Planctellipticum variicoloris: one gene and its partner. The protein of the gene in region 1 binds, or shares a complex with, the protein of each later gene. Links are inferred from orthologs where the notes say so. Each region holds a gene or a part of one and is shown on either strand. Other genes may lie near its edges. The genes, in order: accD and SH412_RS13990.

Region 1 (9,208 bases):
CCCGGTCGCATCCTCCTCCGCCAAACCCAAATCCTGGTGGAAACTCTGGTAACCCGCCGGGGGCGGGGCCGCTGCCGACTCAGAAATGGGTTTGTCGTGGATGCCGCATTCGGCGGCGATGAATAGAGTGGCGCCCGGAGAAACGATCGGCGGGATCGTCAAACAGGAATATGTACATGCATTGGTCGCTGCCCGCCGGTCGCGCGGACAATCGCGCTCTCGTTCAGTCATGCGATAGCCGCAGGCTCTGGAAATCGTAAGGTGCGGTTGTCCGCAGTACCGACGACCGTTGCTTGTTCCCACGCTCCGGTATTCCTATAATTCGGCGCATTCCGGGCGTAACCGGAGGTATACAAACGGCTTGGCTTCAGCAGGCTTTGCGTCTCACGCAATCCCGCCAGCCGGGCTTGGTTCGTAAGGAGTTTCCCACAGTGGCAGCGGTGCGTGTCGGTATCAACGGTTTCGGTCGGATTGGTCGCGTGGCGTTCCGTGCAATGGCCGCCCGCCCGGACGAATTTGAGATTGTCGCGATCAACGACCTCGGGAAGCCGGACTCGCTGGCCACCCTGCTGAAGTACGACAGCGTCCAGGGACGGTTCAACGGAACCGTTTCCTGCGAAGGCGATTCGATCATCGTCAACGGCAAGAAGGTCAAGGTCTGTGCGGAGAAGGATCCGCGCAACTTGCCCTGGAAAGACCTCGGCGTCGAAATCGCCCTGGAATCGACCGGCTTCTTCACCGGCCGCGCGAAGGACGGCAAGCCCGGCTACGACAGCCACATCGAAGCGGGCGCCCGCAAGGTGATCCTCTCCGCCCCCGCCAAGGATAAGCCGGACCTGACGGTCGTCATGGGCGTCAACGACAATCAGCTCACCGCCGAGCACAAGACGATCTCGAACGCAAGCTGCACCACGAACTGCCTGGCTCCCGTCGCCATGATTCTGCAGGAAAAGTTCGGCATCGCCAGCGGCCTGATGACGACCTGCCACGCCTACACCAACGATCAGCGCGTGTCGGACCAGTTGCACGACAACATCTATCGTTCGCGGGCCGCCGCCATCAACATCATCCCCACCACGACCGGCGCCGCGAAGGCCGTCGGCGAAGTGCTGCCGGCCTTGAACGGCAAGCTCACCGGGATCTCGCTCCGCGTACCGGTCCCCGTCGGCAGCATTGTCGACCTCGTCGTCAACCTGGAGAAGGACGTCACCGAAGCCGAGATCAACGGCGCGATCAAGGAAGCCGCCGAAGGCCGGCTCAAGGGAATTCTGGAATACACCGAAGACCCGATCGTCTCCAGCGACGTCATCGGCAACCCCCACAGCTCGATCTTCCACGCCCCCTGGACCATGGTCCTGCAGAAGCGGATGGTCAAGGTCCTCTCGTGGTACGACAACGAGTTCGGCTACTCCAGCCGGACCGCCGACCTGATCGCCAAGGTCGCCCGTCTGTAGTCGGAACGGGAAGGCTCCCCTTCCTCTGCGGTCTTGTCCCGGCGGGGCGTCAGCCCCGCCGGGCAATCCGCCGCCGGATCGCCGCCCTGTCCGGTGCGGCAACTGGAAAACTTCTCAGCTTGGTCTGGGTCCCATGGATCGACGATCCCGTCTGGCCAGTCTGGCTGCCGATCACCCGCTGATCGCGCCGTCGATGCTGAAATGCGATTTCGCCGATCTCGTCGGCGAATTGTCCAGGCTCGACGCGGCCGGCGCGGACGTCATTCACTGGGACGTCATGGACGGCCACTTCGTGCCGAACCTGTCCTACGGCCCGATGCTGATCCAGGCGGCCCGGAAGCGGTCCGAGCGGTTCTTCGACGCGCACCTGATGATCTCGGATCCCGGCAAGTACCTGGACGAGTATCTCCAGGCGGGCTGCGACGCGATCACGATCCATATTGAAGCCGTTCCCGACCCGACGCCGGTGCTGTCGCGGATTCGCGAGGCCGGGCGCGTGGCCGGTCTGGCGCTGAACCCGGGGACCCCGGTCTCCGCAATCGAGCCCTTTCTGCCCGCCTGCGACCTGGTCCTCGTCATGAGCGTCCAGCCGGGATTCGGCGGTCAGAGGTTCATGCCCGAAGTGCTGCCGAAGCTGCAGCGATTGAAAGAGATTGTGTCACCGAAGACGGTGCTGTCGATCGACGGGGGCATTGCGGCCTCCACGATTTCGGCGGCCTCCGCGGCAGGAGCCCGGCTGTTTGTCGCCGGCAGCTCTGTTTTTGACGCCGCGGAGTACGGTCCGGCGATCGCCAATCTGGCGCATCTGGCCGGAGCGTAGCACGGATCTTCCCTGAAGGAGCTCGGTAGAGTTCATGGCGATTGTGGTGCTGGTTCGCCCGGGTGCAACGGCGTTTGAGTTGCAGGACCGGATCGAAGGCTCGTTGAGCCTGCCGATGTGCGAATCGTGTGTCGTGGTGATGGAACAGCTCGTCGAGGCCCTGCCCCGCGAAGTCTCTCCCCGCGTCGTTTTCTGCGGTCCCGCCGAGTCGTCCCGGGCGACGGCGGAATCGCTGGGAGGCTGGCTCGGCGTCCCGGTCAAAGCGACAGAAACCCTGGGAAACATCAATCTCGGGCTCTGGCAGGGGCTCCCGGAAGACGACGTCCGGCGCAAGCAACCCCGGCTGATCAAGCAGTTCGAAGAAAACTCGGTCTCAGTCTGCCCCTCGGGCGGCGAGACCATCGCCGAGTTCGTCGATCGCGTGGGAGAAACGCTCGAACGTCCATTGCGAAAATTCGACGCGATTGCGATTGTGATGGCCGAACCCGGAGCGTCGCTGGTGCGGCAGATGCTGCTGGGGCAGCCCTACGTGCTGGAGCGTCTGACCAATCGACTTCCCCCCGAAGAACGGGTGGAGTTCATCAATACGGAAACCGGCGCCTTCGGACACTGCTGGAACGAGATCCGCCGAGAACCGGTCGGCGCTGGACGAGTCGCTCGCTGAGATTGCGCCACATCGAGGCCGTTATGAATACCGAAGTTCCCGATTCGGACGCCAGCTCGCAGGCCCGCAAGAAGCGCGGCGTGCCCGAGGGCCTGTGGATCCGCTGCGACGCCTGCAAGAACACCGTGTTCAAAAAGCAGGTCGACAAGAACTTCGGACTCTGTCCCGATTGCGGCCATCACTTCTACATCTCCGCCCAGAATCGCATCGAGCAGTTGCTGGATCCGGAGAGCTTTGAAGAGTGGTATGCGGATCTCTCGCCGCTCGATCCGCTCGGCTTCGCCGATTCCAGACCTTATAAGGATCGGCTCGTCGCCGAGCAGCGCAAGACCGGACTGAAGGAAGCCTGCATCGTCGGCCGGGGTTACATGCGCGGGCGCCCGCTCGTCTTCGGGCTGACCGACTCGGCCTTCATCATGGGGAGCATGGGCTCGGTCGTTGGCGAGAAGCTGACGAGGGCCATCGAACGCGCGACCGAATTGTCGCTCCCCGTCGTGATCGTCAGCGGGTCCGGCGGCGGCGCCCGGATGCACGAGGGCATCCTGTCCCTGATGCAGATGGGCAAAGTCTCCGCCGCACTGGCGCGGTATCAGTCGGCGGGGGGGCTGTTCATCTCGGTGCTGACGAATCCGACGATGGGCGGCGTCGCGGCCAGTTTCGCGTCGCTGGGCGACATTATCATCGCCGAACCGAAGGCGCTGATCGGCTTCGCCGGTCCGCGCGTGGTCAAGGCGACGGTGAAGATCGAGCTCCCGCCGGACTTCCAGACCAGCGAATTCCTGTTGAAGCACGGATTCGTCGACCGCATCGTGGCGCGCCCCGAACTGCGGAGCGAGATCGCCCGCCTGTTCGACTACTGCGGCAAGTGACGCCGGCCATCCGACATCATCCGGGCGGAAGCGCGCGGTCTTCAGGTCCGTTCTCCGGGCTGTGATGGTCGCTTGGCGGGCAGCGGCGGTATACTGCAGTCTCCCGTCGACTCCCGAGTTCCGATCCGTCTGTTCGAGCCGGTGCCTGCTCCATGTGGAAGTATCTGACGTCGTTGCTGCAGCGGAAGCCCCGCGTCGACAAAGTCGACATCGTCCGCCGGTTCGAGCTGATCAGCCGCGTCGGCCAGGGGAGCATGTCCAAGGTCTGGAAGGCGCGCGATTCGCGCAGCGGACGGATCGTGGCCCTCAAGGTGCTGGACCTGGAGAAGACCCGCAAGCTCGAAGCCCGCTTCGACAAACGGCTGAAGAAGCCGACCGAGGGGGAGATCGCGATTGCGCTCAAGCATCCGCGGATCGTGGAAACGACCGAATACGGGATGACGACGAACGGCGAGCAGTATCTGGTGATGGAGTACGTCGAAGGGATGGCCCTCAGCGTCCTGATCGACGCCCAGAACGACGTGATGAAGAAGTATCGCGTCCGGATAATGATCGAGCTGGGGGATGCGATCCAGTACTTCCACAAGCAGCAGTGGATTCACCGCGACATCTGCCCGCGGAACGTCCTGCTCGACATGCAGTACCACGTCAAGCTCATCGACTTCGGGCTGGTCGTGCCGAATACGCCGCCGTACCAGGCGCCCGGCAACCGGACCGGAACGGCGAACTATATGGCCCCCGAGCTGGTGAAGCGGCAGCGGACTGACCAGCGGATCGACATCTTTTCGTACGCGGTGACGTGTTACGAAATGTGCGCCGGGCGGATGCCGTGGGACGCCGCCGGGACCCTGGAAGCAGTGATGCAGCACATGAATACGCCGGCGACCGACCTGCGAGTCTACGCCCGCGATATCGATCCGGAGCTGTCGGACACGATCATGAAGGGGCTGGAGCTGCGGCCCGACGATCGCTGGCAGACGATGGCCGAAATGCTGCAGCCGTTGCGGCAGTTGCCCGGCGCAACGATTCAGGGATGACTCTCCTCCGCCGCTGGCGGAGCCGATCAGGAGGATGGGGTGGCTGATTTGTCGTTGAGTGCGCCGCGCGGAAGTGCAACGGCTGCGGGGGGACACCTGTCGGGGCTCAACCCGTCGCAGAAGGACGCGGTCCTGACGCTGGCGGGGCCCCTGCTGGTCCTGGCGGGGGCGGGCACGGGCAAGACGCGCGTCATCACCTACCGCATGGCCGAGCTGATCCGGACGGGAACCCAGCCCGACCGCATTCTGTCGGTCACCTTTACGAACAAGGCCGCCAAGGAAATGCAGGAGCGCATGTCGTCCCTGCTGGGCGGAAAGCGACAGCGATCACGCCCCGTCGTCTCCACGTTCCACTCGCTGTGCGTGAAGATCCTGCGGCAGGAGATCACGGCCCTGGGCTACCCCGGGACGTTCCTGATCTACGACCGCGGCGATCAGGAATCGGCGGCCCGCAAGGCGCTCCGCGACATCCGCGTCCCCGACACGTCCCTCCGTCCCGGCGATCTGCTGGCGCAGATCAGCAAGTGGAAAACGCTGGGCGTCGGTCCGGAGGACGCGCGGGACTTCATCGAAGACGATCGCGGCATGCTGGCCGCCGCCGGCTACCGCAAGTACCAGGCGAGTCTGCGGGCCGCCGGCGCGGTCGATTTCGACGATCTGCTCATGCTGACGGATCTGCTGTTCCACGAATTCCCAGACGTCCTCGGCCGTCAGCAGCAACGCTTCGACCACGTGCAGATCGACGAGTACCAGGACACCAACGAGATGCAGTTCCGGATCATCCGGGACCTCGTGCTGCCGCATGGCAACCTGTGCGTCGTCGGCGACGACGACCAGTCGATCTACGGCTGGCGCGGGGCCGAAGTCAAGCACATCCTCGGCTTTCAGCAGCACTTTCCGGGCGCCAAGGTCGTCCGACTGCAGGACAACTACCGCTGCACGCGGCAGATTCTCGACCTGGCCAACTCGCTGGTCAAACACAACCGCGGACGCCACGAAAAGACGCTGGTCGCCCACAAAGACGGCGTCGAAGTCCTGGTCCGCCCGTATGCCGACGAACAGACCGAAGCGGAAGGGGTCGTCCGCGAGATCAACTATCTCACCAAACAGCTCAACATCCCTCCCGGCGATATCGCCATCCTGTTCCGCACCAACGAGCAGCCGCGGCTGTTCGAGCAGGAGCTCAGGCGCCTGAATATCCCCTACACCCTGGTCGGCGGCCAATCGTTCTTCGATCGGCGGGAAGTGCGGGATATGATGGCCTACCTGAAAGCCATCGCTCATCCCGAGGACGAAGTCTCGCTGCTGCGGATCATCAACACCCCGGCCCGCGGCATCGGTGATACCGCCGTGGAAAAGGTCCTGACGCGGGCCGTCAAATCGGGTCAGAAATTCTGGGCGGCGGTCCCCGACGCCGTGGCGGCGAAAGAAATCACCGTCAAGACGGCCAAGGCGATGGAGGAGTTTCATCATCTCCTGGCGCGGTTCCGCAGTCAGCTTCAGACCCCCGGGCAGAAAATCAGCACGCTCCTCCGCGAATTGGTCGACGTCATCGACTACGAGTCGGAGATTGAGAAGCAGTACAAGGAAAAGCACCAGCAGCTCGCCCGCTCGGGGACGATCGACGAGTGCATCGAAGCCCTGGAACAGTACGAAGAGCGGACGCACCAGCCGACGCTCTCGGAATTCCTCGAACAGACGACCCTGGAGGGGCGGGAAGAGAACTTCGGCAACGACGACAAGCAGCTCGATCGACCCGCGGCGAAACTGATGACGCTGCACAGCGCCAAGGGACTCGAGTTCCCCCGCGTGTTCCTCGTCGGGCTCGAAGAAGGGATCCTGCCGCACAAGCGATCGGTGGATGCGGAGGGGGACGATCCCAATGCGATCGAAGAAGAGCGGCGGCTGGCGTACGTCGGCGTGACGCGGGCCAAGGACTACCTGACGCTGACGCGCGCCGAAACGCGCACGAGTTACGGCAAGCGCAAGCTGACCAAGGTCTCGCGGTTTCTGCGAGAAATGTTCGATCTCGACAGCGAAGAAGAAGCCGCCCTGCTCGGGAAGTAGCCCCGCCATGACACAGTACCTCCTCGCCCTCGAAACCAGCGGACGGACCGGCAGCCTGGCGCTGCTGGCGGACGGGAGCGTGCGCGAAACGAAACGTCTCGACGACGTCGGCCGACGACACGCCCAGACCCTCGTCAGCGAGATCCACGACCTGCTCGGACGACACGGTCTCACGCCGCAAGATCTCTCCGCAGTCGCGGTCAGCCGGGGCCCCGGAAGTTTTACCGGACTGCGAGTCGGAATCGTCTGCGCCAAAACATTCGCCTACGCCGCGGGGCTGAAGCTGCTGGCGATCGACACCTTTGACGCCATCGCGGCCGCCGCGCCCGAGGACGCCCGAGTCGTCCAGATTGTCGACGATGCCCAGCGCGGCGATCTGTTCGTGGCGACCTTTCGACGCGGGTCCGACGGCAAGCTGACGGCCGACGGGCCCGTGACGATTGCCCCGGCGGAAGTCTGGGTCGCCGCCGCGGAGCCCGACGCACTGGTGCTCGGTCCGGCAGCCGCGGCGCTGCTCGACCTCGGGTTGCGGTCGAGAGTCGCCGCCGAACCCGCGCAGAACTTTCCCGCCGCAGGCGTCGTAGGGCGTCTGGCCTGGGAACGCTTCGCGCGAGGAGAAGCGGACGACTTCTGGACCGCAGGCCCGTACTATCTGCGGGCCAGCGCGGCCGAGGAAAAGTGGGCGCTGTCGCATGGAGGCGCTTCGCCTCGGGCCTGATTCGCGAGCCGAGTCAATTGCCGAAGAACTTCTGGACGATCCGGCGCAAGCAGGGCTATACTGAGCCCGCCAGATCACAGAGCGCGGTCGAAACTCCACGTCATATCAACGGAGGTGTCGCATGGCTTTGTACGAGATCGAAACGACCGCACACATCATGATTGCCTGGGGACAGAGTCAGGCCGAGGCGGAGTCCGCGATTCGCGAGCACTACCCCGACGAAGACATCGTCCGGATCACCAAGCGCCCTCGCGATGTGTGGGTCATCTCCAAGCGGCTCCTTGGAATCGAAGGCGCCACGGAGCCCTGCCACGCCGCCCGCGACTGCCTCAGCAAGGCTCGCGGCGACAAAGTCCACGCGATCCGGCTTTACATGCAGGATACCGGCGTCGATCTGCAGCAGGCCCAGCGGGCGATCGAGACGAACATGTCGCTGGGCTGGTAAAACAGGCCGATTTGAGTTCAATTAGCACGCGGACGCAGGCGGGCCGCACGGGAACCGTGCGGCCCGCCCTTCGTTTGCAGGACGGCGCAATTCCGACAACCGGGAGTGAAAGAACATCGTGGCGAGATTGCTCGAACGAAAAGTGGCGCTGGTCACCGGCGCCGGGCGAGGACTGGGACGGGCCTTCGCCGAGCGGCTGGCCGCGCTCGGCTGCCATGTCGGCATCCACGGCATGCGCGAAAACGGCCCCGCCGAATACGGCGAAGGGACCACGCTGACCGAGACTGCCCGTCAGATCGCCGAACAGTTCGGCGTCCGCACCGTGCGGGTCCTGGGTGACCTGACTCTCGAAGCGGACGCCGCGCGAGTCGTCGCGACGGTGGGAGCCGAACTCGGCCCGCTCGACGTCCTCGTGCACAACGCGGGCGGCGACATCGCCGCCGCCGGCGGCAAACCGAATCCCAACGACGCCGTCATGATCAAGGAAGTCGACGTCCGGTCCGTGATGGACCGCAACCTGCTGAGCACCGTGCTGATCTGCCAGCAGGCCGCCCGCGTGATGATGCCCCGCAAGTCCGGACGAATTGTGACGATCAGCTCGATCTCGGCGTTCAAAGGCAGCGAAAACAGCGCAATCTACGCCACCGCCAAGGCGGCGGTCGTCGAATACACGCGCTGCCTCGCCGTGCAGATGCGACCGTACAACGTGACGGTCAACAGTCTCGCGCCAGGGGACACCCGGACCGGACGTTACCTCGGCACGCGGCACGTCCCCGAGGACCGGCTCGTCAGCGATGGAACCCTCGATCGCGTCGCCCTCGTCGATGAAGTCGCTCGCGTCGTCGAGTTCTTCGCCGGCCCCCTGGGAGACTTTGTCACCGGACAGGTCCTGCGCGTCGACGGCGGCAGTCAGTGCTGGCCGGGATAGCCCGCGCGGTTGAAGAATTGTTGCAAGGAGTCCCGAACAGGAATGTCCGGGACACCTTTTCTGCGGAAACTTCGTCAGGTGGGACAGACATTCCTGTCTGTCCCCAATTCCTCAACAACCTGTATTGTCAGGCGGTTCATCGCGATGGAAGCGTTCGCTCGGCCCTGAATCGTCATTGGGGAGGCGCAGCTTCCGCCGGATCGGCT
Region 2 (9,147 bases), 770 kb from region 1 along the record:
CCGGCAAGACTCAGACGGGCCATGAGAAAGCGCATCGGCGGAAAACTCCGGGGCAGGGGGGGCTCGGATCGTTCCGGAAGCAACGTCTCCCCCGATACGATCCCAGCGCTGCTGGCAGGTCGTTCAATATAATCGCTTGACACTGCCACGGAAAGACGCGGCCCCCGGCAATCCGGTCTCTGCGGCAGGAACCAGGTTTGCGGCGGCGGCAGAGTCTGAATTTCCGCGATCACCGGAGCCTGGCGGTCCGCCGCGTTTCAGTTTTGCAACACGCGCCGGATGCAGATGCCGCCGGCAGTCAGCAGCAGCGCATTCGCCGACCACACTGCCCAGGTGGGATCGACCATCCCGGTCTTCGACAGATTCTGGCTCATCATGGCAACGGGGTAGTAGATCACCAGAATCGGCAGGAAGCAGAACAGGAAGCTGGTCAAAAACTGCTTGCGGGCCATCAATATGGCGAACGGACTGCCGACCAGCACAAAGAAAAAGCAGCTCGTCGCCATCGCAAATCGAGTGTTGACCTCGGTTCTCATCCGGCGGATCTGTCCGGCGCCTTCTTGGTGTTCGTAGGACCGCATCACAAACGAATTGCCGCCGAGCCGCTCGAAATCCCCGGTCGCCAGAGCAAACGCGGCTTCAATCGCGTCCGCATCCCGCAGTCGTTCGCTCGAAAGCTCCGACGTTCGCAGCTTTCCCTGAATGTCCAGGATTCTCATGGTCTGGACCTGCAGCCCGGCCCGGTCGATCGGCAACGGGAATCGGTCTTCGTGGTTCTCGAACCAGCCCGAGATCCGCCCCGGAGCATTGATGCGCGCATTCTTCATCTGCACGACCACTTCCTGCCGGTTCAGGTCAAAACTCAACCGGGCCTCTTCCGCCTGGGCGGTGAAGGTCTCCTTGCCGCTGGGCGAGTAGCGGAAGGTCGGCATGATCAGCACGCGATTTCGCACGTCGAGCACGGTGATTGCAATTCCGAGCTTGCGATTATTGACCTGCGACTGGGTCCTCAGCTTGTCGAGGAAAAGGTTCTCCATCGCCAGCCGGACGACCCGCCCGATGTTCCCCATCGACCACGGAATGATCTGGTCGGTCATAAACAGGGTGCCGACGCTCAGAACGGCGCCCAGAAAATAGGATGGCCAGATCAGCGAAATGACGTGCACGCCGGCCGACTTCGCGGCGATGATTTCCCGGTCGGCCGACATTCGACCGTAGACCACGCAGACCGTCAGCAGCATCGTCGCGGGAATGGTGTAGGGCAGCAGGCTCGGCGGAATGTACGGCAGGATCTGGATGATCTCACCCAGTCCCAGGCCGTGCTGCCGCGCCTGCGCGACCACGCCGACGAAGACGAGCAGCACCGTGAAAATCGTGACCAGCACGCTGAAAACGCGTACCAGCTCCCACAGGATATACCGCTCAAGCAGCCGCATTGCGTGACGCACCGTCCCTGGTGACCGGACCGTTTCCCCGGCGTGAAACCGGTTGATTTACGCCAACCGGCCCGCCGGGTCAATCCCGTCCCGCAGCCGGCATGCATCGGTTCAGTGGTCTGAGGCCAGGCATCCGCCGGGGCAGGGGACGGGGCCGCGCTGCGGCCCGACGACCGAGTCTCGCTGCTTTCATCCGGCAGCGCCCGTTGACAATCTCGGGAAACAGGTCGTACCGTACACGCTGGTTTTAGGGAATAGGCCATGACGGCGGTCGCCGTTCGACTCTCCAATTCGAAAATCACCAGTCGAGGCTCGACATGATTGGCATGCGGTGGTGCAAACCGGCTTTGGCGGCGGGATTCTTAGGATCGGTGGTGGCCGGGAGCCCGGTGCTGGCTCAAGCCCCCCAGACTCCCGCTGCACCGGGCACAAAGGCGGCTGCGCCTGTGGCCGTGGCCGGCGATCAGGTCGTCGTCAAACGGGAGACGCCCAGAATCCTCCCGCCGCAGGACTATCGGGTTCCTCTGATTCTCGAACCCTACACGTTATTCACGCTCACAGCGCCCCATGACGGCCTGGTCCGCCAGGTGAGCGCCAAGGCTGGACAGAAGCTGATTTCCCAGGCCGACCTGGTCCGTTTCGACAATACGGAAGCGCGCCTTCGCCACCAGCGGGCCGCCGCGTTGCACAAAGCCGCGACCCTGGAACAGAAGCTCGCCCCCAAGGATGAAACTCAGGCCGAACTGGCCAAGGCCCGCGTCGAAGCGGCCAAGGCCGATCTCGATCTGGCGCAGTACCATCTGGACCAGACCGCGATTCGCGCTCCGCAGGCCGGTGAGGTGCTGCGAGTTCTGGTGGCGGAAGGTCAATTTGTCCGGGCGGGAGACCCTCTCGTTCAGTTTGGCGACCTGGCTCGCATGAAAGTCGAAGTTCCCGCCAGCCGGAGCGAGGTGCAAGTCGATCAGCCGCTGAAAATCAACATCGACTCCGCCGAAGTCGATGCCAAAGTCGAGTCGATTCTCCCGCTGGCGGAACGGTTTAATCCGCTCCGCGACCTGTTCGACTCCATCGCTTCGGCGGTCCTGGTCGTCGAGAATCCGGGCGGAAAGCTGCAGCCGGGGCAATCCGTCTTCGTGCCGATGATCCCTCGCCAGCCGGTCATTCAGGTGGCCTCAACCGCGATCGGAAATCTGCCGGATGGTCAGCGAAAAGTGCAAATCGTCCGTGCTTCGACCGTCCGCGACATTCCGGTCCAGTTGCTGGGAGGGCAGGGGCCGACACGGACGTTCGTCAGCGGCCCGTTCCTCGAAGGCGACGAAATCATCTACGAATCATCGCATCTCCTGGCAGACGGCTTCCAACTGAAGCCGGCTGGCGTCGCCGCGACGGCAGGCGCTGCGGGAGGTACTGCGCCGGGGACCACACCTCAACCGTCGAATCCCGCCCGAAATACCAGCGGTTTTTGACGCCGTCCCGCGCAGTCGGAATCTGACGTTTCGGCAGGCGGCGGCTGCGGACCGCTCGTCGGCGAGATGGCGAGAGCCTGCAGACTCAAAGCCCTCCCCCCCCCCGACCCACGATCTCTCCGCCCTGCGTTCCTTCCGATTCAGCGGCGCGACCCCGGTTCGCGATCACCAGCGCATGCCGCGTCGAGATCGGCCGGCCGGTGACTCGCGGCCGCGTTGACGATCCCTCTCATCCGGCAAATTCCGGAAATCAACGTTCCGGGAGCCGGCCTCTGCAGGACCGGTCTGACCGCTGAAATCCTCTGAGTTTTCCTGACGACATCCAGGCCGTTTCTCCGCTATACTCGGTAAGGTCGGTCTCCGGTTCCGGGAGGCCCGAAGCTCTGTGGAGAGAATCCGGTGTCGGAAGACGATCTGACAATTGATGGCTTTCAATTGACGACCTGCGTCGGCAGCGGCGGCACCAGTCAGGTCTGGGAAGTGGCGGAGCAGGGGACCAATCGCCACCTGGCCATGAAGATCGTCTACTCCAAAGTCCCCGATTACAAAGAGTGCAAGGCGATTCTCAAGCACGAGGCCGCCGTCTTCAAGACGCTCGATCACCCGAATATCGTCAAGTTCGACCGCTACCAGTCCTCGCGCGACTGGACCTATCTGCTGATGGAGTATTTCCGCGCTCCGAACATCAAGCAGCAGATCAAAGTCGACATCATTCCGGTCCACGCCCGCGTCAAGCCGCTGATGGAGCAGGTCTGTCTCGCGCTGGCTCACATTCATCAGAAGGGCTGGATTCACCGCGATCTGAAACCGGACAACATTCTGATGAACCGCGCGGCAGAAGTTCGCCTGGTGGATTTCTCGCTGACGGTCCGCCAGATGAGCGGTCTCGGCAAGCTGATCGGTTCGAAGCAGTTCAGCACCATTCAGGGCACGCGCACCTACATCGCTCCGGAGACGATCCGCCGCAAGGCCCCGACTCCCGCGACGGACCTTTACAGCCTGGGAATTACGTTCTTCGAGATTCTCGTCGGCAAGACCCCCTTTCAGGGATCCACGCCGCAGGACGTGCTGCAGAAGCATCTGACGGCGCAGGCCCCTGCTCCCTCCGAGTTCAATCCCAATGTCACGGCGGAGATGGATCGCGTCGTGCTGAAGCTTCTCAGCAAGAAGCCCGACGCCCGTTACAAGGATGTGGGCGAACTGCTCGGCGAACTGCGCCGAATCCGCATTTTCAAAGAGGATGTCGAAGAGAAACGCGTCGTCGTGGAAGACAAGCCCGAGGACCTGATGGAACAGATGAAATCGGGGGGCGTCAACAGCCGTCTCGATGCCCAGCGCGAACGCCTGGTCCGGGAGAACCCCGAGTTCGCGGTCGAGCTTCAGGAGCAGAAAGCCGCACGGGAAAAACGTCGCGCCGCCGATCGGGCCAAGATCCTGAAGGCCAAGGAGCCTGCGCCGGCGGCCCCCGCACCCCAGCAGCAGTTTCCGCCGCAGCAATACCCGCAGCAGCCGATGCCGATGATGCCGCAGATGTATCCCGGCATGCCGCCGCAGGGTTACCCGCAACAGTATCCACCACAGCAGTATCCCCCGCAGGGTTTTCCGCAGCCAGGCTATCCGGGCGCTCCGGGAATGCCGCAGCCGGGAATGATGCCCCCCGGCTACCCTCCTGGCCCCCAGTTTGCGCCCCCTCCCGGACAAGCCCCGCAGGTTCCGCAGCCGCCAGCCGCTGCACGTCCCGCAGCGCCGCAGCAACCGCCACGACCGACGCCTCAACCGCAGCCTGCCCGCCCGGCCGCACCGGCGCCGCAGCGACAGGCCGCTCCACCGGCGCCTCCGCCCCGACCCGCAGCCCCCCCGAAACCGGCGCAACCGGCTGCCGCCCGGGAAACCCGCAAGCAGCCGCTCCCGGAGGACGAGGATCTGCCGTTTATGACCGAATTGCCGGATGTGCTGTGATCTGCGATAGTATCGCGAACCGCCGTTCGCCGTGGAGCCGCTCCGCGGAATCGGCTGACGGTTCGCATGCCACTCCAGGATTGCACTCGTCCGATGAAATCGCAGTACGTGTTGCCGTTTGAACGCCCCATTTACGAGCTCGAAGAGCAGCTCGCGAAGTTAGAGGCGCAGCCCAATCCCACTTCCAACACGCTGGACGCAATCCGCAACATGCGGACCGAAATCCAGCGGATGAAGCGGGAGATCTTCGACAATCTCGACGCCTGGCAGACGGTCCAGGTCGCCCGTCATCAGGAACGCCCGCAAACCTGCGACTACATCGACCTGATGTGCGACGAATTCGTCGAACTTCACGGCGACCGCGCGTTCGGCGACGACCGGGCGCTGATCACCGGGTTCGCCCGGCTCGACGATCGTAAAGTGCTTCTCGTCGGCCAGCAGAAAGGGCGGACGCTCAAAGAGCGGAGCGAGTGCTATTACGGCTGCGCTCATCCGGAGGGCTACCGCAAAGCGCTGCTGAAAATGGAGATGGCCGCCAAATACGGCGTCCCCATCGTCTGTCTGATCGACACGCCCGGCGCCTATCCCGGCATCGGGGCCGAAGAGCGCGGCCAGGCTTACACGATCGCGGTGAATCTCCGCGAGATGATGCTGCTGCCGACTCCCATCGTCTGCGTCGTCATCGGAGAAGGGGGGTCGGGAGGGGCGCTCGGCATCGGCATGGGCGATTCGGTCTCGATGCTTCAGTTCGCCTACTACTCGGTCATCAGCCCCGAAGGCTGCGCCGGCATTTTGTGGAAGAGCAGCAAGTTCGCCGACCAGGCCGCCAAGGCGCTGAAGTTCACCGGCAAAGATCTGCTGAAGTTCGGCGTTGTGGACGAAGTGATTCCGGAGCCGCTCGGGGGCGCCCATCGGGCTCCGCGCGTGATGGCCTCAACGCTCAAGTCGACGATCGTCCGCAACCTGCGCTCGCTGGCGTCGCTGCCGGAGCGGGAGCTGCTCGATCGCCGCTACCAGAAGTTCCGCCAGATCGGCGTCTTCGAAGAGCTCGGCGCCAGCGAAGTCGCGCCCGCATAGCTTTGCGAATGCGTTTCGAGCGTGTTTGCGAGAATGGAATCCAGGCAAGGCTCGGGGCCGAAGGGCGGCCCCGAGCCTTGCGGCATTTCCGCGATTCGATGCCGGTCGCCCCGTTTTGCCGCCGCTACGCAACGTCCGATAATGTCCGTTATGTTGTTTTCCGCATGCAGAATCCAACGGGAAAACCCGGTTTTTCGATTCTGAGGAGGGGTTGCGGCAACACAACAGACCGGGGCCTCCTTCCCCGGCTCGGAGTCGCGGTTCGCACCGCCAACGGCAGTTGCCCGCCGAAGTCGCACGCGGTTGAAACGGCTCGCGTAGGACACCACGAGCACACGCGACAAACGGATTGTCGCCGCGTGCCTGGGGCCTGTCCAGACGAAGGGATCGCGTTTTTCCCGGCTCAGTCGCCGTGGCCGGCGGCTGCCGGTTCGGAGCGGCCAGGCTGGTCCGCAGTGCGGTCGTGACTGCGGCCGCGGATCTCGCGCCGGAGCTCAGCGATTCGGCGCTGCATCTCGGCCCGCTGTTCGGCCGTCGTCGGGCCGCCGGCGGCGGTAGCCGGTTCGACGGCCAGCGGAGGGAGGTCGAGTTCCTCCGCCCGTCTGGCGATCTCCTGGTAGGCCGATTCGTCGATCACGAACCGGCGTTGGCTGACCTCCGTGCGATCGAGGCCCCAGATGTGGGCCAGGATGCGGCAGACGTCGGGCTCGCGCGGGAGCTGGTTCATGGCGAGTTCGCCGCGGGCGATTTCGGCGACGATGCGGCCGTTGGGTTTGTTGCCGGCGCGGGTGGCGACCAGGACGGCGCCGCGGAGCGTGCCGTGCAGTTCGAGGTACGCGGCGAACTGCGGGACGGCTCCGGGCGGGATGGCGAGGACGCCGATCGAGCCTTTGCCCTGGCTCCACAGGGCCAGGTAGCCTTCCCACCGCCTGGGCTGGCCGCGCTGGCAGCCGTCGCAGAGGTCGGAGGGGTCGGTGTGGGGGACCGAGCGGCCGCCGAAGTGGAGTTCGGCCCCCTGGATGTCGTGACTGAGGATCGTGCCGCGGATGGGGAAGCCTGGCTTCACCCGGAGGATGGGGATGTTGGAGTGCGGCAGCTCCGATGGTCGGTTCGACCACGTGAATTCTGGCATCGTCATGTCCTTGACGAGGGTTCGAGGCGGGGACCGCCGGACCGTCCGGGGTCCAGGTATGCCTGGTTGGACGGCGGGCGGGGGTGCGAACCCGCGCCTTCAGTCTTCCCAGACACCAGTCGGAAGATACAAGGCGGAAGGCGTAAGATGCAAGATGCCGATGTCTAGATGTCTGATGCCTTAAGGCACTAGGTGCCGCAGGCATCAGGAACCCAGGCGCCAAGGCACGGAGGGGCGGGCGGGGGAGGGATTCGGCGGGGCTGAACGCCTGGGAGACGCTCTGCCGCGTTGGTCCGGGAGGACGGGGGTTGGGTCGTGCGGAGCCCTTCCCGGCCGTCTGGCGCAATTCTGGGCGGCCGGCTTTCGGCCAGGGGCGGTTGCCATGGATCCGCGAGCGGCGGCCGGCGGGGAGCGGTCGGAGTTGCAGACGGGCCGGCTGGAGTGGCGATCGTGGTCGCCCTGGGCGGGCGTCGATCGCCGGCCGATCGGCCAGAGCGGGGCGTGCCTGGGCGGTTGGGCGCGCGGGATCCGGCGCGGGAGAGCGAGCCGGCGGAGCCGGCTGCGGGCCGTTCGCCGGCTGAGCCGGCGGCCGGCGGGAGCGTGGCGAACGAGGAGAACAGCCTGGCCGCCGGAGCGGCCAGGCTGCGGACGGCCGAGACGTCAATCGGCGTCGAACGGCGGTTCGATGCGAGCGCGGATCTCTTCCTCCGCTTCGCCGATGCGGTGCTCGATGCTCGTGACGATGTGCGACACCTCCTGCTTGCGTTCCCAGCCGACGATGAGTTCGCGAATCCGCTGCAGTTGCGTAAACGCGACGTCGAGCCGTTCGAGTGCCTTTTCCAACGAACCGATGTGCGTGCCGGCCATGAGAAAACCCTTTCGAACCGAGTGAAACCGCCCGCCGCCCTGTGCTGCGGACAGCGGCCGACGAGCGGAGCAACAAGGGGGAGCCTTTGGGCGCCCGCATCCGAATTCCGCGGCACGACGCCGCGGAATTCGGACGGCCGTCCGCGGCCGCCCGAAGGGTGCAAGCCCGAAGCAGCAGCGGGATGCGGCCCTTGTTGCGGAGCCTCCACAATGGAGGGCCCGCAGCAGTATTTTAGGTCACAATTCGCCAGTGGGTGGCCGGAAGCCGCCCGCTCAGTCGGCAGGAGGCCGCGAAGGGCAGGAGGCCCGTCCTTACGAAGCGGGCACGATGCCCGCCCCGCCCGTCAGGCGGGGTCTTGCGGGCCGGCTTTGCGGCCACGATGTACGGAGCCGGCTTTGCCGGCGTAGTGAGCCGCGCAGCGGAGCGGCCGCGGCAGTGCGGAGTTGATAACGGCCGCCAGGCCGGCCGGCAGGGAGGCCGGCCGGCGAGAAGACGCGAACCGCCCGGCGGCGTGGCCGCACGAAGCGGCCGCGACGCAGCGGCGGCCGGCGGACCGGCAGGAAGCCGGGCCGGTGGACGACGCCCGCCGCGCAGAGCGGCGCGGGGCGGGAGCCCTGGCGGCAGGAGGCCGCCCATACCGGCGAAGCAAGGATGCGCAGCTCCGTATGAGTGCAATGTGCGTGGCGGTCGTTGCAGCGTCGATCGTGGGATCGACCAGGGGAAGCGGCGGTTGTGCGGCGTCGCGGGCCCGGGCGGCGTCCCCTGCTCTGCGGCGTGGCGAGTGGGCGGCCAGTCTGTCGGGCGGGCGACGTGGGGCGGCGGGATCTCGAGTCGACGGCGAACGCGGAGCCTGGCTCGTGTGGATCGACGTCGGCGAGGGGCGAAGAGGCCTGCAGGTGGAAGCGGTCGGGGAGGAGGTGCAGAGGAGTTGCTTCGACGCCTGCAGGCGCGTCCGGGACGCGCATTGAGGAAGGCACTGGTGCGAGGGGATGTCAAGGTCGATCAGCGGTCGGCGTCGTGTGGGTGGTCGAGGCGTTCGATGGCGTCGCGGTCGGTGCGGGCGGCGGCCAGGGCGTCGAGGAGCTGGCGGTCGTCGATGGTGGCAAGTTGTCCGAGCGGTGGCGGTGCGAAGTGATCGAGCCAGGTCTTGATGGCGGGGACGCTGCCGCCTGCAGCGGTTTTGAAGAGGACTGCGACGATGTGGCGGGT

What was found.
Region 2: the proteins of accD (region 1) and SH412_RS13990 are in contact, whole or in part, in a solved structure (PDB 8UXZ), measured with the Escherichia coli proteins. The link is inferred for Planctellipticum variicoloris from one-to-one orthologs.

Annotation. Positions count from the first base shown.
Region 1 is NZ_CP130886.1:2,843,666-2,852,873, reverse strand. Bases 1,977-4,884 are described here. They hold accD (acetyl-CoA carboxylase, carboxyltransferase subunit beta), read left to right. Parts: upstream 1,977-2,961; coding sequence 2,962-3,807; downstream 3,808-4,884. Other genes in these bases: SH412_RS11060 (ATP-dependent helicase), read left to right, coding at 4,884-4,884; SH412_RS11065 (serine/threonine protein kinase), read left to right, coding at 3,960-4,844; SH412_RS11075 (histidine phosphatase family protein), read left to right, coding at 2,309-2,938; rpe (ribulose-phosphate 3-epimerase), read left to right, coding at 1,977-2,274. Also shown: SH412_RS11090 (metallophosphoesterase), read left to right, coding at 1-52; gap (type I glyceraldehyde-3-phosphate dehydrogenase), read left to right, coding at 432-1,454; more of rpe, read left to right, coding at 1,588-1,976; more of SH412_RS11060, read left to right, coding at 4,885-6,911; tRNA (adenosine(37)-N6)-threonylcarbamoyltransferase complex dimerization subunit type 1 TsaB, read left to right, coding at 6,919-7,629; SH412_RS11050 (DUF6793 family protein), read left to right, coding at 7,751-8,074; SH412_RS11045 (SDR family NAD(P)-dependent oxidoreductase), read left to right, coding at 8,193-9,002; SH412_RS11040 (tetratricopeptide repeat protein), read right to left, coding at 9,175-9,208.
Region 2 is NZ_CP130886.1:3,618,015-3,627,161, reverse strand. The notes cover bases 4,100-6,946. They hold SH412_RS13990 (acetyl-CoA carboxylase carboxyltransferase subunit alpha), read left to right. Parts: upstream 4,100-4,954; coding sequence 4,955-5,938; downstream 5,939-6,946. Other genes in these bases: SH412_RS13985 (hypothetical protein), read right to left, coding at 6,342-6,946; SH412_RS13995 (serine/threonine protein kinase), read left to right, coding at 4,100-4,861. Also shown: SH412_RS14010 (peptidylprolyl isomerase), read right to left, coding at 1-35; SH412_RS14005 (LptF/LptG family permease), read right to left, coding at 258-1,436; SH412_RS14000 (efflux RND transporter periplasmic adaptor subunit), read left to right, coding at 1,754-2,902; more of SH412_RS13995, read left to right, coding at 3,302-4,099; more of SH412_RS13985, read right to left, coding at 6,947-7,070; SH412_RS13980 (hypothetical protein), read right to left, coding at 7,731-7,937; SH412_RS13975 (hypothetical protein), read right to left, coding at 8,941-9,147. UniProt on the Escherichia coli protein: Component of the acetyl coenzyme A carboxylase (ACC) complex. First, biotin carboxylase catalyzes the carboxylation of biotin on its carrier protein (BCCP) and then the CO(2) group is transferred by the carboxyltransferase to acetyl-CoA to form malonyl-CoA.